Linked DNA regions of Terriglobus roseus. The protein of the gene in region 1 interacts with the protein of each later gene in a pairwise test. Links are inferred from orthologs where the notes say so. Each region holds a gene or a part of one and is shown on either strand. Other genes may lie near its edges.

Region 1 (10,926 bases):
GTCGCAGATGAAGCGCCTGAACTACGCTGCACGAGAAGATGGACACCATGTGCGCGGCCTGCGGGCATGGCCTGCCTACACCATTGCCCCAGTTGAATCGCTACTAAAACACATGGGCGGCGGTGTACGCGGTGTATGGCATAGCTACATTGACCTTCGTCATGTCCGTCAGCACGACAAGGATCTTCAGTATCAGATTGATCAGCTTCGTGTCCGTGAAGCATCACTGGCGGAAGATGCACGTCAAGGCCAGCGACTGCAACGACTGCTTGCGTTTAAACAGCAATACGTTGGCAAGACTGTTGCCGCACAGGTGATCGGCACTGGTGGTGGCGATCAGGGTCGTGTCGTCACGATCGATAAAGGCTCCAATGACGGCATTCGTCCGGACATGGCTGTCATTACACCCGATGGCGCTGTTGGCAAGGTGCGTGATGTGTTCGCGATGTCGTCACAGGTACTGTTGCTGAACGACATGAGTTCCGGTGCGGGAGTCATCCTGCTGAACACGCGTAGCCGCGGCATTCTGCGTGGTGGCCCCGGAGGCACTCTTCTGATCAACAACCTGCTGCCTGACGAGCGCATCAAGGCGGGCGAACCGCTCATCACCAGTGGCGGCGACCGTGTGTATCCTCGCGGCCTTCCCGTAGGCAACGTGATCTACATGAAGCCTGACCCAGATCATCAACCCTATGCGGCCATCGCAATCAAACCTGCTGCGAATCTCGATCGGCTGGAAGAAGTACTGGTGGTGACAGAGGTTTCGCAGCAGTTGAATACTGCGACGGACGACGACCAAGAAGAAGGCAAGAAGGCTGCTGAAGTGGTCGCGGACCGACTGCCGGGTCTGAAGAAGGCCGATGAGAAAAATGGGGATGAGAACGCTGCGACCAGCCCCGCTCCCACCCTGCCGAGACCTCAGCCTGCAATTCACACGGACCGTTATTCGCCAGGTGCCGCTCCTCCCGCATCAAGCTTGACGCCGGGTGCGCCGAATACGCAACTCGCAACGCCGCCGCAACGCAGCACCAGCACTCCCAACGCGCCGGAGGAGCCATAAGATGCCCCGTCGCCCTTTTACCAATCGTCGCGAGTTGGAAGAGCACAGCTTTCATCCGGCTGTGCTGCTGGCAGTGCCTTTGTGCGCGCTGTTTCTGAACGCTTATCTGCCGCGTATTTGGCAGCCGCTTTCGATCCTGGATCTTCCGCTGATTATTGTGCTGTACTTCTCCATCGCGTGGAGAAACCCGATTGCGGGCACGCTCTTTGGCACTGTCATTGGATTGCTACAGGACCTGCCGGGCAATCAGTTCATCGGCGTCAATGGTATTGCCAAGTCTGTTCTGGGATATGCTGCAGCGTCGATCGGTTTGAAGGTCGACGTGGAGAACATGGTGACCCGCGTTGCCATGAACTTCGTCTTCTGCCTGCTGCAATCAGCGCTGCTGTACTTGATTCAAAGCATCCTGCTGGGACAAGCAGAGGCGCATCCACGCTGGATACATGAACTGATCCGCGCAGCAATCAATTCTGCCGTCGCGATACCGATCTTCCTGCTGCTGGACCGCACACGCATGGACACTGTGCTGTAAAAGCGATTACGGCGTTCGGTTGTCACTGCTACCAGCAAGTGTGGAGATGACGCCGAGGGTTGCAGCCGGCCGCAACGGCGCCAGCGCTCCCTGTTCCTTGTTGTGCAGAGAACGTTCTGCAGGCTTGAGTTCCGGCAGGTTAAAGATGGAAAGCTGCGTTCCCTGGAAGACAGCCAGCCGCATACCGTCTGGCGATAACGCGAAATTGCCTGCTGGGCGTTGCACAGGTGTCGCGTTGACCCGCAACAGCTCGTCACCTTCGCGATTGCCATAGACGCGAATCTCTTCCGCCCGCACGTCGGTTGAGTCAGCTAATCCGGTGCCCTGGGTACTGACTGACGTGAGCGTGTTCCGCACAGCGAATCGCCCCGTTGCCGGGGAGTTATCTACGGCGAGCCACAACGGCTCATCGTCCGTCGTGAAGACCCACTTCGCTTCGGCCAGCAGGTTGAACCCACCCATCAGTTTGTGTTCTTCACCGCCGCGGCAGCCAAAGGCGAAAAACTCTGCGTCGGAGATGAACATACTGATGGGGCGACAGGTGGAGGTGAAGCCTCCCAATTCCATCTTGGCGCCGTTGTAACCGTGAAAGTCGAAACCCCAGTGGGTGCGATCCTCGTGTACCGTCTCCAGAACTCCCATCGAGGTGAAGGAGAGCGTGAAAGCACTCTTGGACTCAGCATGGCCCCGGTTGCTTAGGCGAACAGAACCGTCCGGCTGCAAGGCCACACCATAGAAGAAGACAGAAACGGGACGTTCCTTTTGATCTGTTGGATCATCACCAATTTTGCGTGCGGGCGTGGTCTCAAGCAGCATCAGGTCGTGCTGCGGGCTGAATTGCAGAGCCTCAAGATCGTCTTCGTTTTCAATCAGTAGCCGCTGGCCCAAATGCAATGGGTCGTAGCTGCCCATGGGATCGAGCGAGTAGAGATTGTTGCGGATGCGCAATAGGAAGCGACCGCTCCCAAGCGCCCACAGATAGGGAGAGCGATCATGCATCCGCCACTCTGCCTCGCGCTGTACTTTGCCATCGGGCAGGCTGATGACCAACGCGCGTACAAAGTGGTCGTCGTCTGTCTCGCGCTGATCTGGCATGCGCTTTATCAGCTTCTTCGCGGTGTAGGTCAGTAGAAGATGGTCAGCATCAATGAAGTGCACCGTGGCGCTGGTGTACCCGGCACGGAGGCCCATCCCAGAGGTCATCGGCCGATAGCCGAATGGCTCCAGGGGCAGTTGAATCGCAGGAACGGCGGGTTTCGTTGCAGGATCATCATTTACTGCAGCTGCAAAGGCATGACTCGGCAACAACAGCGCGAGCACAAACAAGCGGTGGCGGAACGAGGCAGGCATTGCAGTGGTCCGGGTTGAGAATCCTATGGTAACGCGAGCCTTCAACAACCTGCTCATCATGCTTCGCGCCATCCTGTGCGACAGTGGAAAGATGCCCTCCTCTACCACTTCCCGTCCGCTTGGATTTCTGGCTTGCGCCTCGGCGGGGGCGCTCTGGGGCACAGGATTCTTCTTTGGCAAGATCGCCCTGCGCGAGGTCAGCGTGGGCCACATGGTGCTGTATCGCTTTCTCTTTGCAGCACTTCCCATCCTGCCGCTGGTAAAAGGCCGTGGCGAACGATGGACCGCATCCGAATGGCGGCTGCTGCTCATCGCCGCATTTTTCGGAGTGCCGCTGCAATTTCTGGTGCAGTTTAAGGGACTTTCGATCACTTCTCTTTCGCATGCCGCGCTCATGATCGGCACGCTGCCCGTCATTCTGGCCGCAGCCGCAGCCATCTTCCTGAAAGAGCGGCTGGATGCCGTGGGATGGACTGCCCTGATCGCCTCGACCACGGGCGCTTGCATGATCGCGTTGGGCGGTCACGACGCAAGCGGAACATCCTCACTGCTGGGCGATTCGCTGATTGTTCTCTCTGTGGTGATTGCACTGGTGTGGCTGCTGGGCAACAAGAAGCTTCTTCTTCGCCATAGCGCGCTAGAGGTCAGCGCGCGCAGCCTGGTGTTGGGGACGATCATGCTGCTCATCTGGGTGCCACTGCAGTATGGGATACCGCCAGTACATGGAGTCTCCATGAAAGCGTGGTTGGCACTTGCAGCCAGTGGTGTTCTTTGCACCGCTGCAACCAACCTGCTGTGGAATTGGGGTATGACGCAGGTACCCGCATCGCAGGGCGGCATCTTTATTAACCTAGAGCCGGTCATTGGATCGGTGCTGGGAGTGTGCCTGCTGCATGAACATCTGGGTCTGATTGCATGGCTCGGTGGATCGCTGATTGTGGGCGCGGCTGTGGTGCTTTCGACACGTGGAGAAGTCGCCAGCGAAGCCATCCAGATGGAGTCTGTGTGAGCGATACACCGAAGATGATTGCCATCGACATGGATGGCACGCTGGTTCATCCCGGCGGCACGGTGTCGCCAGGCAATCAGCTCGCGCTAGATCGTGCACGCCGCGCCGGTGCGCGTATCGTGATCGCCACGGGACGCCGCCATAGCTACGCCATGAAGGTGCTGCAGACTGGCAACTTCCAGCCCCACGACATCGTGCTCAGTTCGAACGGAGCCGTGGCCCGCACCATGGATGGTCGTCTGCTCTTTCGCGAGGAAATGCCAGCAGAAACGGCACTGTGGCTCTGCGAAACAGTCACGGATTATCGCAACTGCCTCGTCTTCACCTTTGACACCATGGACCCGCATGGCAACGAAGCTGGTGGCGCACTGGTGCTGGAGGAAGTCGACGATCTGCACGCCAGCATTGAGAAATGGATGGTGGCCAACGCAGCAGACATCCGTCGTTTTACGCCCATTGAATCTGCCTTTCGTACAGCTCAGTTCCCTGCGATTCAGGCCATGCTGTGCGGTGGCATGGAACGCATGGAAATGGCTTTCCGGCATCTGGATGCTGCGCACGAAGGCCGTCTGTCGCTAACGCGGACGGTCTATCCGCTGCGTGATCTCTGCATTCTGGACATCCTGCCTCAGGGCTGCTCGAAGGGTGCGGGATTGGCACATCTGCTGCGCGAAGAAGGACTTACGGCGAGCGACCTGATGGCCATTGGCGACAACTGGAACGACCTGACCATGCTGGAGCAGGCGCAATGGCCGATGTTGATGGGCAATGCACCCGATGATCTGCGGCTGCTGGCGGAAGAGCGTAATTGGACGGTCACGCGGCACCATCACGAAGATGGCGTGGCCGAGGCCATCGCCCATTGCTTTGCGGCTGATCATGCCGCCCGCTGACCCAATCGGCAGAACCCCGGATGCTACTCTGGTGGGGATGGCCTCCCTCTCCGTCAGAAGGATTGCAGCGCTTCTTTTGCTACCGGGTATGTGTGTGGCTGCCGCCCACGCCGCGGAGGTGGTAACGCTGCGCAATGGGTTCAGCATCACCTGCGAACGCCATGAGGCCCTCTCCACAGACATCACCCGGCTGTATCTTCGCGCGGACAATTTCATGGATGTTGCGGCGTCCTCCATCACCTCAGTAGAGGCGGCACCAGATGTCCCTGCGCCTGTAAAGGCCGAGGCCCACGAGCCCGCCGGGACCGCCATCATCCTTGCCGACTCCGGCGCTCGCCACAACGTGAACGTGGCTCTGCTGGCGTCCGTCGTTCAGGCCGAGAGCGGTGGCAACACCAAGGCTGTATCACGCACGGGAGCACGCGGTCTGATGCAGTTGATGCCGGGAACGGCGAACCAACTGAACGTGAAGGACAGCTTTGACCCCGCATCGAACGTCAACGGTGGCAGCGCCTATCTGGATCAGCTATTGACTCGATACCACGACAACCTTGCACTGGCGCTGGCTGCTTACAACGCAGGCCCGGGCGCGGTGGATCGTTATCATGGCATCCCGCCTTACCGTGAAACGCGGGCGTATGTGGCGCGCGTGATCCGGGAATTTAATCGCCGTGTTGCGGAACAGGCACGCGCAGTTTCCGCCACGGTGGTTCGCTAAAGCATGAACAAACGCCGCATCGCTATCTGGACGATCGTCGTCCTCCTTGCAGCATTTCTTCTTTGGAAAATTCACCAATCGCAGTTTGATTGGCATGCGTTCTGGCTGGCCTGCCGCCAGGTGAACCTGCCACTGTTTTTGATGGCAACACTGATGGTCTACAGCAACTCCGTGGCGCGCGCTGTGCGATGGACCATTTTTCTAAAGCCGTCTCTGCCGCCTGAACAACGGAAGCCTTGGTGGACGCTGCTCGGCGCTCAGTTCATCGGTTTTACGGGTCTCGCCATCTTCGGGCGCGTGGGTGAACTGATTCGCCCTTACCTCGTCAGCCGACGCACTGGCTTGTCGTTCTCATCGCAGATTGCGGTCGTAGCGGTGGAGCGCATCTTCGATCTCGCTGCCTTCGGCATTCTCTTCGCCGGAAATCTCATCGTCAGTCCGCAACTGAACGCTCTGCCCTACCATGAGCTGTTTCACAAGCTGGGATGGGTCATCGCCGCCATGATTGCTGTACTGGTCGCGTTCGTTGTCGCAATTCGCGTGGCTGGCGAGTTCATGGCGCGCCTGATCCGTCATATTGTGGGCATTCTCTCCAAACCAACGGGACAAAGTGCGGAAGCCAAAGTACTGGAATTCCGCAACGGTTTGAACGTCGTGGGCAGCACCAGTGACTTCATCGGCATTATCGTGTGCAGTTTTGCTTTGTGGGGAGCCGTTGCGGTGGCCTACGTGCTCACCATGAAGGCGTTTCCAGCGCCGGTGCACAACCTGACCATTGCGCATTGCTTGCTGTTAATGGGCTTCAGCGTGGTGGGCGGCATTGTTACGTTGCCGGGAGTCGGCGGTGGAGCGCAGGCACTCACCTTCGGCGCGCTGACTCGTTTGTTTGGCGTTCCTGCAGAGCTAGCGGCAAGTGCGGCCATCATCATGTACTTTGTGACCACAATCAACGTGATCCTGCCCGGATTGATCTACGCCCGCGTGGAAAGCGTAAACCTGCGCACGGTGGCCCGCGAAAGCGCACAGAAGTCATGATGGGAATGCTTGATAGAATTGGCCTTGCATGAAGTGTCCGTTTTGCGGCTGGGCTCAGGATAAAGTCGTTGATTCACGCGAGAGCAAGGAGGCGGATAGCATCCGTCGCCGCCGCGAGTGCGAGAAGTGCAATAAGCGCTTCACCACATACGAACGCATCGATGAAATTCCCTACATGGTCGTGAAGAAGGACGGACGCCGCGAGAAGTTTGATCGGCAGAAGGTCCTGAATGGCTTGCTGCACGCATGCCAGAAGCGTCCCGTCCCAACAGGCAAGCTGGGCAAGATCGTGGATGAGACTGAAGCCTACGTGGTGGATTCGCCGGAGCGCGAACGCACGACCGTAGAGGTCGGCGAACTGATCATGACGCGACTGAAAGAGATTGATACGGTCGCGTATATCCGTTTCGCCAGCGTCTATCGTGACTTTAAGGACGTGCGCGAATTCAAGGCAGAGCTGGAAGAGCTGCTGGGATCGAGAATTCGCAAGCCATCCACGGGAATATAAACTTCCCCGCTTCGCAAACCACACAGCATCCACTTCGCATCACAGCATTCATGAAACTGCTGGCGGGAACGCTTGTGTGCGTTCTGATGGTTGCCATGGCCGGATGCAAGCCCGACGCCGCCGTGAAGCACGGCGCGGTGATTGACGCTGCGCCCAGCGGTCATGACACCGGCAAAGCAGGACAGGCCGCACCCACGCCGCCACAACAGAATCAGCCGCCGCAACCTCAGGCTCAGACCCCTCCCCCAGTAAAGGTGCAATAACCCATGCCCGATCTGCATTCGCTTGGACTTCCCCTCTGGTTTCTTATCCTCAGTCTCTTCCTGCCGCGGCTTTCGCTGCTGGCGCTGTACCTGCAGGGTCATACGGGGAATGTGTTCGTCATCAGCCTTATTCCCACGCTGGTGGCGCTGCTGATACCGCGCATTCTGATCCTTTTTTGGATTTACACCACCCAGGGGCTCAGCATCTGGTTCCTGATCCATGCCGTTGGCCTTCTCATCGCATGGGGCGCGTTCGGCACGCGGACAAGGACGGTTTACGTCACGCGTCGCCGGGCATCTGACTTCTAAGGACGGAAATTCGATTGTTGCCGCTGCAATCCGGTATCCTTAACGGATACATCCGGTATGGATTAAGGACTGCAGAACATAATGGAACGTCGCAAGGTGGGGATTCTCGGCGCGACCGGTACCGTCGGCCAGCGCTTTATTCAACTTCTGGACCAGCACCCGTGGTTTGAGATCACGTGGGTTGCGGCAAGCGATCGTTCGGCGGGCAAACGCTACGCCGACGCCGCCAAATGGAAGCTGGACACCCCCATGCCCGCGCGCATTGCGGACCTGGTACTGCAACCGAACACGCCTGCTGCCAACACCGGTGACGTGCCGAAGATCATCTTCGCCGCGCTGGACAGCGACATTGCCAAGGAACTGGAGCCGCAGTTTGCAGACGCGGGATGCGCTGTCATCTCCAACTCGTCCGCCTTCCGCATGACTCCGGATGTACCGCTGGTAGTGCCTGAGGTCAATGCAGACCATCTGCCTCTGCTGACGAAGCAGGCTGCCTACACATCGAAAAGTGGTGGCTACATTGTCACCAACCCCAACTGCTCGGCCATTGGCCTGGTGCTTGCGCTGAAGCCGCTGGAAGAGCGTTTCGGGATTGAGTCGCTATTCGTGAGCACCATGCAGGCCGTTAGCGGCGCTGGCTATCCCGGCGTGCCTTCGCTGGACATTCTGGGCAACGTGGTTCCCTTCATCAAGAACGAAGAGGAAAAGCTGCAAGAAGAAGTGGGCAAGCTGCTGGGCAGCTTCAACGGCAATGGCATTGACATGCTGCCGGCAAAGGTCAGCGCGCACTGCAACCGCGTTGCCGTGATCGACGGTCACACAGAGTGCGTCTCCATCAAGTTCAAGAAGCCCGTCACGCGCGAAGAAATTCTCGCCGCATGGGCTGAGTTCCAGCCGCTGGCGCAGCATCATCTACCTACCGCACCTGCGCATCCGGTGATCTTCACCGACGCGCCGGATCGTCCGCAGCCACGCTTTGACGTGGGTGCAGGCAATGGCATGAGCACCACCGTGGGTCGGCTGCGTGAGTGCCCGCTGCTGGACTGGAAGTTTGTCCTGCTGAGCCACAACACACTGCGCGGAGCCGCTGGCGCTGCGGTTCTGAACGCAGAAGTCCTCGCAAAGATGGATTTGCTGCCCGGAAAGCATCTGCACACCAAGACTGGAGCAGGGCTTGCCGAGAATGAGTTGGTGAACGCATGAGCAATGCATCCCGTCCGCAACTCGTTGTGATGAAATTTGGTGGCACCTCCGTAGAGGACGCCGCTGCAATCCGCCGCACCGCAGCTGTTGTGCGTGGCCGCCGCGAAAAGGGTTTGGAAGTTGTCGTTGTTGTCTCAGCAATGGCGAAGGTGACAGACACGCTTCTGGCCGCTGCAGCAGCAGCCGGTCATGGTGACAAGTCCGGTGCACTGGCACTATCTGCGCGTCTGCGTTCGCGCCACTTGGAAACCGCAGGTGAATTGGTGAAGCAGCCGCAGTTGAATGTGTTGCTAAACCACATCCAGCACGACTTCGATCATCTGGACGATCTGCTGCGTGGCATTGCCGCCGTGGGTGAACTTACTCCGCGCACAACGGACAACGTGGTGAGCTACGGTGAACGCCTCAGCAGCCAGATTGTTGCCGCTGCATTCGATGCTGCCGGGATCAAGGGTATCCATCTCGACGCACGCCAGTGCATCGTCACCGATGACGGCTACGGCAAGGCGATCCCGAATGAAGCCTTGATTGAAGCGCGCTTGAAGGAACATGCGCTTCCTTTGATTGAACAGGGACTGACGCCGGTTATGGGTGGCTTTATCGGTGCCACCGAAAAAGGCATCACAACAACACTGGGCCGCGGTGGCAGTGACTTCTCTGCTGCGCTGGTTGGCGGCGGTCTGCATGGCGGCGCCATTGAAATCTGGACGGACGTCAACGGCATCATGACGACCGATCCGCGCATCTGCCCGGACGCGTTGCGTGTGAAGACCATCTCGTTTGAAGAAGCAGCGGAACTCGCTTACTTCGGCGCGAAGGTGTTGCATCCTGCAACAATCCTGCCCGCTGTGCAGCAGAACATTCCTGTGTTCGTGCTCAACAGCCGCAACGCTGCAAACGAAGGCACACGTATCAGCGCTGTTGCACCGCCGTGCCGTTCGCCGTTCAAGTGCATTGCGGTAAAGAAGAAGCTGACCATCGTGGACATCGTCGCCAGCCGCATGCTGATGACGCATGGCTATCTGAAGGCAGTCTTCGACGTCTTCGACAAGCACAAGGTCGTCATCGATATGGTTTCCACTTCGGAGGTCTCCATCTCCGTCACAGTGGACACCAGTGACAAGCTGCCGCAGATTGCAGAAGACCTTTCGAAGATTGCCGACGTGAAGTACGAGAGTAACAAGGCGCTGGTCTGCCTGGTGGGCGAGGATATTCGCGGACACGCTGGCATTGCAGGCAAAGTTTTCACTGCGATTGGCCACGTAAACGTGCGCATGATTTCTCAGGGTGCCAGCGAAATCAACATGAGTTTCATGATCGAAGAGGATGATGCATCAGAGGCGATCCGTTCGCTGCACAGTACCTTCTTCGCCGATCCTGATCCGAACATCTTTGATCTGGATGCACGCGCCAACACCACCGGCGCACCACCAGTGAACGAACCAGCACGCATCACGGTGCAGTAAACGCTTTTGAAGAGGCCCGGCTTCGGCCGGGCCGTTCCATCGGAATCATCAACAAGGGGCTTGAGCCCCTGAAGGAAAACCAACCATGCGGATGCTGGTTCTGGGACACGGCAAGACAGGCAAGCTGGTAGCAGAGGTCGCCACAGAGCGCGGCCATGGCGTACACGTTCTGGATGCGAAGGAAAACCCGCGCGGAGCAGCGCTCACGGCGCCCTTCGTCGCAGGCTTTGATGTGGTGATTGACTTCACCACGCCCGAAGCAGTGCTGACGAATCTGCGCGCATGTCTCGCCGTAGGGGCGAAGGTAGTTGTAGGTACAACGGGTTGGTATCAGCAGCTGAACGACATGACCAGCCTGGCAATCCGCAAGGATGCTGCACTGCTCCACGGCACAAACTACTCCATCGGCGTTCAGGTAATGCTGCAACTTGCCAAGCAGATGACCGACTCGCTGAAGAAGTACGGTTACGACTTCAAGATTGAAGAGACGCATCACACGCAGAAGCTGGATGCGCCCAGCGGCACCGCCGTCAGCATTCAGCAAGCGATGAACGCAGCTGGCGAAGTGCCCATCGAATCC
Region 2 (10,826 bases), 360 kb from region 1 along the record:
GCATATCCTCTCCGGTGTTCGTCACGGTAAAACAATTGGGTCGCCCATTGCGATGACCATTGCCAACCGCGACTGGAAGAACTGGGAAGAAATCCTTCCAGTAGAAGAAGGTGATCCTTCGCGGCATAAGGCAGTGGCGTCGCCGCGTCCAGGTCATGCCGATTTGGCCGGAGCTCTGAAGTACAACTTCGCTGACGCCCGTTACATTCTGGAGCGCGCCTCTGCACGCGAATCCACGGCACGCGTTGCTGCCGGCGCCATTGCCAAAATGTTCCTCCGTTCGCTGGGTGTTGAGGTGCTTTCGCATGTCGTCCGTGTCGGTGCTGTGGAACTGCAGCGCCCTTACCAGTGGGATGAGATTGTTGCCAGTACTGCTCGCGAAACCGTTCTTCTGAACTGCATCGACCCTGAAGTTGAGCAGCAGATGAAGGGTGAGGTGGATAAGGCTCTGCGTACTGGCGATACCGTGGGTGGGGTCTTTGAGGTGGTAGTGCATGGCCTGCCTGCCGGCATTGGCAGCCACGTGACGTGGGAAGGCCGTCTGGATGGCTTACTAGCGCAGGCTGTGATGAGCCTGCAGGCGGTGAAGGCGGTTGAGATTGGCCGCGGTGTGACGGCTGCGGAGTCCATGGGATCCACCGTTCACGACGCTATTCACTATGCCACGCAAGAGGAAGCTTCCGCCGCGCATACCCGCTTCACCCGCGAGAGCAACAACGCGGGCGGTATTGAAGGTGGCATCTCCAACGGTCAGGACGTGACTGTACGCGGATACCTGAAGCCCATCAGCACATTGCGTCGTCCGCTGGCGTCGGTGAACTTCGAGACCCGCGAACCGGTGAAGGCGGCGTATGAACGCAGCGACGTCTGCGTGGTCCCCGCTGCTGGTGTAGCGGCGGAGGCGATGGTTGCCATCACAATGGCAAAGCTGGTGCTGGAGAAGTTCGGCGGCGACAGTCTGGTGGAAACGCAGCGCAACCTCAACGGTTATCTTGAGCAGATCCGGAAGTTCTAAGGCAATGATCTATCCCATCGTGAAGTATCCGGAGTCGGTGTTGCTGAAGAAGGCACAGCCCGTCACCGAGTTCAACGCCGACCTGAAGAAGCTGGCGGACGACATGTTTGAGAGCATGTATGCCGCCGAGGGCATCGGCCTGGCTGCGCCGCAGATTGGTATCAGCAAGCGCATGTACGTGGTAGACCTGTCCGTGGGGAAGAACCCGGAAGAGCGCCTTGTCCTTATCAACCCTGAGATCATCGAGAAGGAAGGGAAGCAGACCGAGGAAGAGGGCTGCCTCTCGTTGCCGGATATCCGCGACAAGGTGAACCGTCACTTCCGCGTGCGTATGCGTGCGCAGGACGTGGATGGCAAGTGGTTCGAGATCGACGGCGAGGAACTACTGTCTCGGGCGTTCCAGCATGAGCTGGATCATCTTGATGGCATCCTGTTCATCGACCGCCTTTCGCGGCTGAAGAAGGACCTGATTTTGCGGCGCATTCGTAAGCTCATCAAGAACGGCGAGTGGTAATCGCATGAAGCTGGTCTTTTGCGGCACTCCTGTTTTTGCTGTTCCGACGCTTGAGGCGTTGATTGGGGCGGGGCATGGGGTGGAGCTGGTGCTGTCGCAGCCGGATAAGCCGGTGGGGCGGAGTGGTGAGGTGAATCCCACGCCGGTGAAGGTGGCGGCTACGGCGCACGGTATCCCGGTACTGCAGCCGGAGAAGCTCAAGACCAACCAGGCGCTTCGCTCCTCGCTGGAAGCCATTGCGCCCGATGCCATCATCGTGGTCGCCTATGGCCGCATCATCCCACAGTGGATGCTGGACTTGCCTAAGTATGGCTGCCTGAACGGGCATGGTTCGCTGTTGCCGCGCTGGCGAGGCGCTGCGCCTATTCAGTGGGCGATTGCGGCGGGCGATGCGGAGACCGGCGTGACGACGATGCTGCTCAACGCAGGGCTCGATACCGGACCGATGCTGCTGAAGCGGTCTATTCCTGTTACCGATACGACCACTTCGCCGGAGCTGTTCGTATCGCTGGCGCAGATTGGTGCGGAGCTGATGGTGGAGACGCTTGCCGGACTGGAAGCGGGAACCATCACGCCGGAGGAGCAGGACGATTCGCTGGCGACCCTTGCGCCGCTCCTGACGCGGGACGATGCACGTATCGACTTCAGTCTCACCTCTCGTGAGATCGATCAGCGGTTCCGTGGCTTCCAGCCCTGGCCAGGAGCTTTCACCGCTCTTCGCGGTAAGAAGCTGATTGTGCACGGAATGCACGTTGTTGAGGAGCATAGCGTTACGGCTCCCGGAACTTTGACGATCCGCGATGGAGCGATGGAAGTGGCCTGCGGTTCGGGTTCTGCCATCGTTTTCGATGAAGTGCAGCTTGAGGGGAAGAAGCGGATGCCTGCGGCCGACTTCCTGCGCGGATTTCAATTGAAGAGTGGCGAATTGCTCGGCGGGTAAACGGGCTACCCCACCCCCCTCCCCCCCCATTTCTCTAAAATCGTCTTTCTATTGGGGTTACGGCGTTGGTGGCTGTAAAATCGTCTATCCATTGGGGTTAGAGGCAAAATCGTCTTTCTAAAAGAGTTAGGGCCGCGCTATGCGCGGCCCTAACTGTCTATTTCTTATTGTAGCTGTTTGAGCTAAATACCATGCCAGCTGGAACCATCCTGTTTTGTGGCGGTTGTGCGATTCAGGGCTTGACAGCATTTGGATCGGGCTCGGTCCCACCATGTCCCCGGCCAGGTTAGTCGCTGGTTTCTGTCCGATCTGGGGAGGGGGCCTTCGATGCTTCTGACTGCCGCTTCCCGTTTCGATTCTCCCGTTTCGCGTCTCTTTGAGCCGACAACCTGCTTTTGATCAGGTCGACTCCCTCGCGATGGAAGTTCGTTTTTATCTCGCTATCATCTGGTGAAAAAAGATGAGGTTATTGTGCGGTTAATTAATCCAAATGGTTGCTTCTGGCGAGGCGGTTATATGTTCACGCGATCGACATAATCGCTCATGGATAAGATCGCATTTTTTGCAATTAATTTTGTTCACACTCAATTATTGAGTTTTCGGAGTCATATTTTGATGTTTTATCCCTTGCGCGGAAAGTTGACTTATCGGCAAAAACCTTAATTAGGCAGGATTCTCCGGAAGAAGTTACCGATAACTGCGCAGAATTTTTCCGCGCCTTCTCTTTGATGCTTCTAAGTTGCTCATACCACACACAAAATATTCAGGTCATTTGCGGCCACCGAAATGCAATTACCCGGGCAAGTAATGTATCTCCCCCTGGAGTAATTCAGTTTGACAGTTCACAGAAGTCGTCTAGCAGCTTTATGCATCGGTGTGTCTATACTCATTGGCGGCGGCCAGGGTATATCTGCACAGCGCCATTCGGGACATGGGTCCTATGTATCGGCGAGTATTAGTGCCTCACCTACCTCTATTACGTCGGGCAAAAGCTCAACGCTTACCTGGAGCACGACATCGGCTACGTCTGTGACACTTAATGGTGCTACGGTCGCTTCGTCAGGTTCGAAAACTGTTTCCCCAACATCGACTACGACATATTCGCTCGTTGCCAAGAACGGAAGCTCAAGCAAGACTGCTACAACTTCTGTGTCAGTCACGGCACCGGCAGCGACACCAACAGCAACCATTACAGCTTCGCCAACCTCGATCACTTCAGGTTCGAAATCAACTCTTACCTGGAGCACGACATCTGCGACATCTGTAACGCTTAACGGTACGGCTGTAGCTACTTCCGGCTCGATGAGTGTTTCGCCAACAGCGACCACTTCGTATTCGCTGGTTGCCAGCAACGGAAGCACGAGCAAGACTGCGACGACATCCGTTGCAGTAACTTCAGCAGCGACACCAACCGCAACTATTACAGCTTCGCCTACTTCGATCACTTCAGGTCAGAGCTCGACTCTTACCTGGAGCACGACGTCTGCGACATCCGTAACGCTTAACGGTACGGCTGTAGCTACGTCCGGCTCGATGAGTGTTTCGCCAACAGCGACCACTTCGTATTCGCTGGTTGCCAGCAACGGAAGCACGAGCAAGACCGCATCGACATCTGTTGCAGTGACTGCATCGCAGCCCTCTGGTGGTAGTTCCACAACTGGCGCGCCGCACATTAACTACACGGATCTTAACGTTGGCGCAGGCACGGGCGGTGACAACGGAAACGGCGTGTATGTCCGCATCTTCGGTAGCCATTTCGGAGCATCGCAGGGATCAAGCACCGTAACACTCGGTGGATACCTTGTAACCAACTGCACCCTGTGCTCGTGGAGTGACACGGTTATTGTTGCTCAGCTTGGATCAGCAGCAAAGACCGGCAACATTGTTGTGACTGCGAACGGACTTGCATCCAACGGCTCTCCGTTCACTGTTACGCCGACGACGATCGTTTTCGTATCGCCCAATGGCGTGGATACAAACGATGGCAGCTTCGCAGCTCCGTTCAAGACGTGGCGCGCAGCCTTTAACTCTGTAACGTCCAAGGACTCTTCTTCTCCTTCGCAGAACACCGTGATCTATCTGATGCCGGGAGCGAACGTCAGCATGGATGATGGTCGCGGATACAACGCTGCAATTTCAACGGATCTTGGCGGTAAGTCGACAACCAGCCAGCTCTCGATTGTTGGCTACCCTGGCGGTACTGTGAATGTTGGCAGCACCAGCATTTCGAACGGTGTCAAGGGATGGGGCAAGTACATCACCATTGCTAACCTCAACATTGTTGGTCAGAGCTCTGCGATTGATGCAGAGGCTGGCAACATCCGCATCATCAACAACAGCCTTTCGTGCCCTGCTCCTCCTTCGGGTCTTGGCGGAACGGCATGTGTTCTTGCTGAAACCACCACCACTTCTGACACCTGGGCATTCCAGGGAAACAATGTTCACGATACCGGCGGAAACGTAGACAAGACTTACCATGCTGTCTACTTCTCTTCGAACGCGAACCACGCAGATGTGGGCTGGAACACGATTGGTCAGAACTTCAAGGGCTACTGCCGCAGCATTATGTTCCATGCGACGACAGGTGGCAACCAGTATGACCTGCACGTGCATGACAACAACATCACGGGTGGATACTGCGATGGCATCCAGCTCGCATCGGTTGATCCTTCGCTAGGAACGGTTGAGATCTATAACAACGTTGTCTCTCACGTTGCGATTGCCTCTAACCCCTACGGTGTGGCGAACGAAGCCGGTATTGCTATCAACTCTGATCCTCCGGCTTCAACCAGCGGTACGGTGCAGATCTATAACAATACGGTTGTGGATGCGGGTGCATACACGACTGGCAACCAGAATGGATGCTTTGGTGTGGTCTATGCCGGAGCAGGCATCAACTTGACCAACAACATCTGTGTTCAGCCTTCTTCGGCACAGCCTTACATTCAGCCGAAGAGCGCAGGTGTAACGGGTACGAACAACCTGTGGTCCGGTGCTGGAGCTGCTCCGTCGTTCGATTCACGACCGGTAACAACTGCACCGAGCTTTGTATCCACCACCAACTTCGCTCTGCAGTCGAGCTCAGCTGGTAAGTCGGCAGGAACTTCCTCCAAGATGTCTGCAGTCGACATTATTGGAAATCAGCGTGGTACCACCCCGTCGATGGGAGCTTACCAATAACCTAAGTTGGGTCGCCGTAGAAATTCGGCGGCCCAATTTAATTACGCGGGAGTTTTACCTGTAATTGGGTAGTTATTAATCTCACGCGGGAAGTTATCAGGATGAATGATCTGCCGTAAGTTAATTGCGGAAGATTTCATGCGGCCACTTATGTCCATAAGACAACTTATGGGATAAGTGGCCGATTCATTTTCCGTGTGTATTTGTCCTTGTCCCCGCGTGGGTGGATTTCCTTATTCAGCGGGGCTTGTCTCCAGCAGGGCGGCGAAGAAGCCGTCGCAGGGCTGGGTGCCGGGGAGCGTTCGAAGTGTGCCATCGATTGCTGCCGCTGAGACGGACTGGGGAAGCAGGGATGTGAGGTCGATGGTGCGGTGGGATCCGGTGGTTACCGCGTTTACGACTTCGAGGTTTTCTTCTGGTTCCAGAGAGCAGGTGGAGTAGATCAGTCGTCCGCCGGGTGCCAGTAGCAGCAGGGCCTGGTTCAGGATGGCCTTTTGACGGTCTGCCTGGCGGGGTAGGTCGCTTTGTCTTAACCTGTGCCGAATCTCGGGGTTACGGGATAGAGTCCCGGTTCCGCTGCACGGTGCGTCGCAGAGGATGAGGTCGAATTTTCCGGCTTGCAGCTCGGCTGGAGGGGCGGTCATGTCGGCCAGGAGCGTCTTCACGTGCTTGGTGGATTCGGAGCGGTCCATGCGTTTGCGCATGGCTTCGAGGCGCTTGGGGCTGATGTCGCAGGCGATGATTTCTGCCTGCGGATGGCGGATGGCCAGCACGGCGGTTTTGCCGCCGGGGGCAGCGCAGCAGTCGAGGATTCGCTTGGGGTTGGGGACGGCGGCGGCAGTGATTTCGGCGATGGCGCGTGAGCCGTCGTCGATCTGCGGCAGGCCTTCTTCCGGGGTGTAGAGCTGGCCGGAGGGTGGCTCCTGCTGGTCGTAGGTGGCGATGCGTCGGGTGGCGGCGGTGCCGAAGTTTTTGCGCCAGCGGGTTATCAGCCACTCAGGGTGCGCCTGCTCTTCGGGTGTCATGGTGACGATCAGCGGCGTGCGTTTGGGGGATTCCTTTTCGCGCTGGACGCGGCGAAGGATCGCGTTGACCATGCCGGCGGCGTGGGGTGCCCCGTTGTCTCGCGCCATTTCCACGCTTTCGTTGATGGCGGCGTGCGGCGGGATGCGGTCCATGTGCAGCAGCTGGAAGATGCCGAGGCGAAGGGCGAGCAGGGCGGCGGGGTGGAGTTCCGCGTCGGGGCGCTGCAGCATGGGGCGCATGACGGCGTCGAGTTGCGACTGCCAACGGAGGACGCCGAGGACGAGCGCGGTGGTGAGGTTGCGGTCTTCTGGGGAGAGGCGGTTGACGGCGGGGGAGTGCAGCAGGTCGTCAGAGTGCGCCGCGCTGGACATGACGCGATAGAGGATCTGGATGGCGGCGTCGCGGGCGGGGGAGATGGCGGGTTGGTTCTGTGATTTCACGCTCGTTTCAGGATACGAGGTTTGCTTCCTGCTGGTTGGATCTAGCGGGGTTTGCTGTGCGCTCCGACGACTCCTCGGTGGAGAATTTTGTGAAGCGCGGACCCGCTGCCACGATGAGGCCGGCGGTGATGATGAGGATTAGGGCGAAGCGCAGGGTGGTGGCGTGCGCTACCCAGCCGATGAGTGGTGGCCCGGCTAGCAGACCGAAGTAGCCGACGGTGGAGACCATGGAGATGGCTGCGCCTGCGCTCATGCGGGTGGATCGTTCCGATGCCTTGATGACGATGGGGACGATGTTGGCCATACCCACGCCTGTGAGTCCCAGACCTGCAAAGCCTAGTGGCCACGTGGGCGCGAGCAGGAAGGTGCTGAAGCCGATTGCGACGAGGACGCCGCTGCCGAAGAGCACGTTGGCCTCAGAAAAGCGCGCGAGAAGCCAGCCGCCGGTGAAGCGTGACGCTGCCATGCAGATGGCGTATCCGGCGTAGCCTGCGGCCGCCCAGGAGAGGGTGGTGCCGATGTTTAGGTGGAGATAGACCGCGGCCCAGTCGCCCACCGAGCCCTCGGCGAAGAGGCCGAAGAAGGCGAGTATGGCGAGTTTGATGAGATACGGGTCAAAGCGCGAACCGCCCGATTCTTGTTTGGGAGAGAACGGATCCGCGACCAGGCCGCCTTTGAATGACGGAAGGCAGACGAGGAAGAGGACGGCGGCGCAGAGGAAGAGGTCGGTGCTGGCTGTGAAGTGGTGATGCAGCAGGACGCTGGAGATTCCGGAACCGAAGAGGCCCCCGACGCTCCAGCAGCCCTGGCAAAAGTTGATGCATGAGCGTTGCTCATGTGCCTCTACGGCAAGTGCCTGTGCATTTACTGAAACATCGAGTGCGCCTTTGGATGCGCCAAATAGGCCCGCTCCCAACATGAATGCCCAATGCGATTTGAAGGCGGCGAGTAGCGCGATGGCGAGGATGTAGCATGCGGCTGCGACCCGTACCGTGGCGCGGCTACTGAACTTTGTGATGAAGAATCCGGCGAGCGGCATGGACAGGATCGACCCGGCGACGAGGCTCAGCAGGATGAACGAGAGTCCGGCGGTGTCCAGGTGCAGGTTTGTCTGAATCACGGGAACATGTGCCGCCCAAACGCCGAATCCAATGCCATCGGCCAGGAAGAGGGAAGCGATTGCCCATTTTGCGGTACGGCTCATGCTTTTATTAGAGGGGCAACAGGGCTCGTTCTGATGATGAATTATTCGTCACATCTTGATAGCTTTTGGGAATGAGCGTGAATCTGGATGCACTGCGATCGTTCGTTGTTCTTGCAGAGGAACTGCATTTTGGAAGAGCAGCGAAGCGTCTTTATGTTGCGCAACCGACTCTAACGAAACAGATACAGCGACTTGAGAGTGAGCTTGCTGTTTCGCTGTTTACGCGGACGACCGGGCAGGTGAGCCTTACCTCTGCTGGGACGGTTTTACTCGAAAGAGCAGCAGAGCTTGTTCGTGCAGGCGCCAGCTTTGAGGGCTTTGCGCGTGAGGCGAGCACAGGAGAAGTTGGTACGCTTCGGATTGGGTTTGGTATTGCGACGTTGAGCGATCTGTTGCCGCAGTCGGTGATTGCGTATCGTGCTGCGTTTCCGAAGATGCGTTTGGAGATGCAGGACATGAGTAGTCGCGCGCAGATGGATGCGCTACTGGAAGGCTCGATTGATCTTGGGTTTGTTCGTATGCCAGTACGGCACAGCAAGATGAAGACGCTCGTGGTGCTTCGAGAAGAATTGCTTATTGCAGTCGCTGCTTCTGGCAAGCATGCCGCCACAGCTTCGTTACGTGACCTGCGTGACGAGCCGTTTGTGTTGATTGGCAGATCGACTTCCGCAACGTACCACAGCCATGCTTTGAGCCTTTGTGCGTTGGCTGGATTTCAGCCGAACGTGGTTCAAGAAGCGAAGGAACTATTCACAGTGTTGAGCCTGGTGCGTGCGGGACTTGGTGTGAGTCTTGTTCCTTCGACTGCTCGACGTATGCGGGTTCCCGGTGTGGCCTTTCATCCTGTTCGGAAGACAGAGGCTCGTTGGGATATAGCGATGGCCTGGAGACGTGATCGGGAACGGATTGTTGAGCCGTTCGCCAAACTGGTGCGTGACACCGCGAAGTCGGCGAAGTGAGGCAGGTGCGTTTGATTTTCTTGGGTTGTTGACAGGAGGGCGAAGGCAGCGGCGTAACGTTGATCGGGTGGCAAATGGGGAGCAAGACGCTTGCTGTAACGAATACTACATAGCCATGATCCGGTTCCTATGTTATTTTTTCGCCAGCTAATGATTCGCCATCTTCATGCAGGTGAAGTTCGATGAGAATAGCGTCACGCTCAGTGCTTGTTCCCTTACTTGGGGGAATTCTTTGTTTTTTCATGGGGACTTCTGCTGTGTCCCAAGTGAACAATGCAGTCGATGATGCCAAATCTCTGAAATTTGATGTGGTCTCGATCCGACTATCGAGTGCAAGCCCAAAGGAGCAGCATCTCTACATCACGCCGGATGGCTATGAGGCCATAGGATTTCCAATCGAAACGACGCTGCTGGTTGCGTATGCCGATGCGCCCTTTTTCAAACATCTGGAGGAATTGAAGGGTGTGCCTTCGTGGGGTGGGAGTGAACGTTATGACATCCGCGCGAAACTGGCTGCCGCGGATGTTGCTGCGTGGCACAACCTGAATCAGAATATCTTCCGAACGGCCCCGGTGTTGCAACATATGCTGCAACAGGTGTTGGCGGAGCGTTGCAACTTACGCATCCATGGTGTGGAAACGAAGGTGGATGGGCTCGCCCTGCACATTGGTGCGAAGTCGCCCGCGTTGGTGGAAGATTCCACCGTGCCGGCTGGTGGGGCGGGAAGCCAACTGCTGGATGGGGCAAGGTTTGTCTACACCAAGCAGAATGACGATCAGACATGGACGTTTTACAACACTTCCATGTCTGTTCTTGCGAACTGGCTCACTGTCAGTTCTAAGTACCAGGTGGAGGACCGGACAGGATTGCAAGGCAGATATAGGTTTGTGTTGCGTCGCCTGGCCGAGCAACCTGCGGAGGGCGATTCGACCACACAAGTGGATGCGCCTATGCCTTGGGATTTGCATGCGGTGGGATTGAAGGTGGATCGCGAGAAGATGCCTTCGAAGATCTGGATTATCGACAGTATCGAACGGCCTAGTTCGAATTAGGTACTTCGTACCGTTCTCGACGCTTCGCGTGTTCTTGCCTCGCGCGATGAGCTTAGTGTTGCTGGTGCCTTATCGGTCAGTTTTTGTTGCGTTTGCTTGTGGGTAGCAGGGGTTCGAGGTAACGGAGCACCGCGTCGTGCATGGCTTGTTGGAGGCGTGGGCGTGTGGTGCGTGTGGCTGTGGTGAGTTCGTCGAGGATGCCGCGGAAGATGAGTAGTGCTATCTGGGCGTGATGTGTGCGTTCTGCGCGGGACAGGTTGGGTTGTGCACGATGCAGGCGCTCTGCGATGAAGTCTACGAAGACCTGGCCTAGCTGGTGTTTTTCGTGGCGTGCGTCATCGGAGAGCGGTGCGTTCAGGACCAGCGTGTGGAACTCTGGCTTCTCGCGGTTGTAGCGCATGCAGAGGTCGAGCAGAGCGTGGATGGCTTCGTGGAAGTCTAAGGAAAATTCCGGGTCGAGTGCGCGTTCTGCGTCGGCCATTTCGCGCGCGTATGA

The links.
Region 2: the proteins of asd (region 1) and def interact in binary tests that used the Escherichia coli proteins (3 or more experiments, as listed by UniProt). The link is inferred for Terriglobus roseus from one-to-one orthologs.

Annotation. Positions count from the first base shown.
Region 1 is NZ_LT629690.1:364,485-375,410, reverse strand. What follows is about bases 6,946-9,819. They hold asd (aspartate-semialdehyde dehydrogenase), read left to right. Parts: upstream 6,946-7,758; coding sequence 7,759-8,880; downstream 8,881-9,819. Other genes in these bases: lysC (lysine-sensitive aspartokinase 3), read left to right, coding at 8,877-9,819; BLT38_RS01760 (hypothetical protein), read left to right, coding at 7,372-7,677; BLT38_RS01765 (hypothetical protein), read left to right, coding at 7,156-7,368; nrdR (transcriptional regulator NrdR), read left to right, coding at 6,946-7,105. Also shown: rod shape-determining protein MreC, read left to right, coding at 1-1,060; rod shape-determining protein MreD, read left to right, coding at 1,062-1,592; BLT38_RS01795 (hypothetical protein), read right to left, coding at 1,599-2,942; BLT38_RS01790 (DMT family transporter), read left to right, coding at 2,968-3,951; BLT38_RS01785 (HAD hydrolase family protein), read left to right, coding at 3,948-4,844; BLT38_RS01780 (lytic transglycosylase domain-containing protein), read left to right, coding at 4,831-5,562; BLT38_RS01775 (lysylphosphatidylglycerol synthase transmembrane domain-containing protein), read left to right, coding at 5,566-6,597; more of nrdR, read left to right, coding at 6,626-6,945; more of lysC, read left to right, coding at 9,820-10,346; BLT38_RS01745 (4-hydroxy-tetrahydrodipicolinate reductase), read left to right, coding at 10,432-10,926.
Region 2 is NZ_LT629690.1:727,116-737,941, forward strand. Bases 1-2,774 are described here. They hold def (peptide deformylase), read left to right. Parts: upstream 1-1,019; coding sequence 1,020-1,529; downstream 1,530-2,774. Other genes in these bases: aroC (chorismate synthase), read left to right, coding at 1-1,015; fmt (methionyl-tRNA formyltransferase), read left to right, coding at 1,534-2,469. Outside these bases: BLT38_RS03320 (hypothetical protein), read right to left, coding at 3,408-3,914; BLT38_RS03325 (IPT/TIG domain-containing protein), read left to right, coding at 4,003-5,649; BLT38_RS03330 (transcription antitermination factor NusB), read right to left, coding at 5,883-7,115; BLT38_RS03335 (MFS transporter), read right to left, coding at 7,123-8,319; BLT38_RS03340 (LysR family transcriptional regulator), read left to right, coding at 8,391-9,278; BLT38_RS03345 (TIGR03435 family protein), read left to right, coding at 9,536-10,330; BLT38_RS03350 (TetR/AcrR family transcriptional regulator), read right to left, coding at 10,407-10,826. UniProt on the Escherichia coli protein: Removes the formyl group from the N-terminal Met of newly synthesized proteins. Requires at least a dipeptide for an efficient rate of reaction. N-terminal L-methionine is a prerequisite for activity but the enzyme has broad specificity at other positions.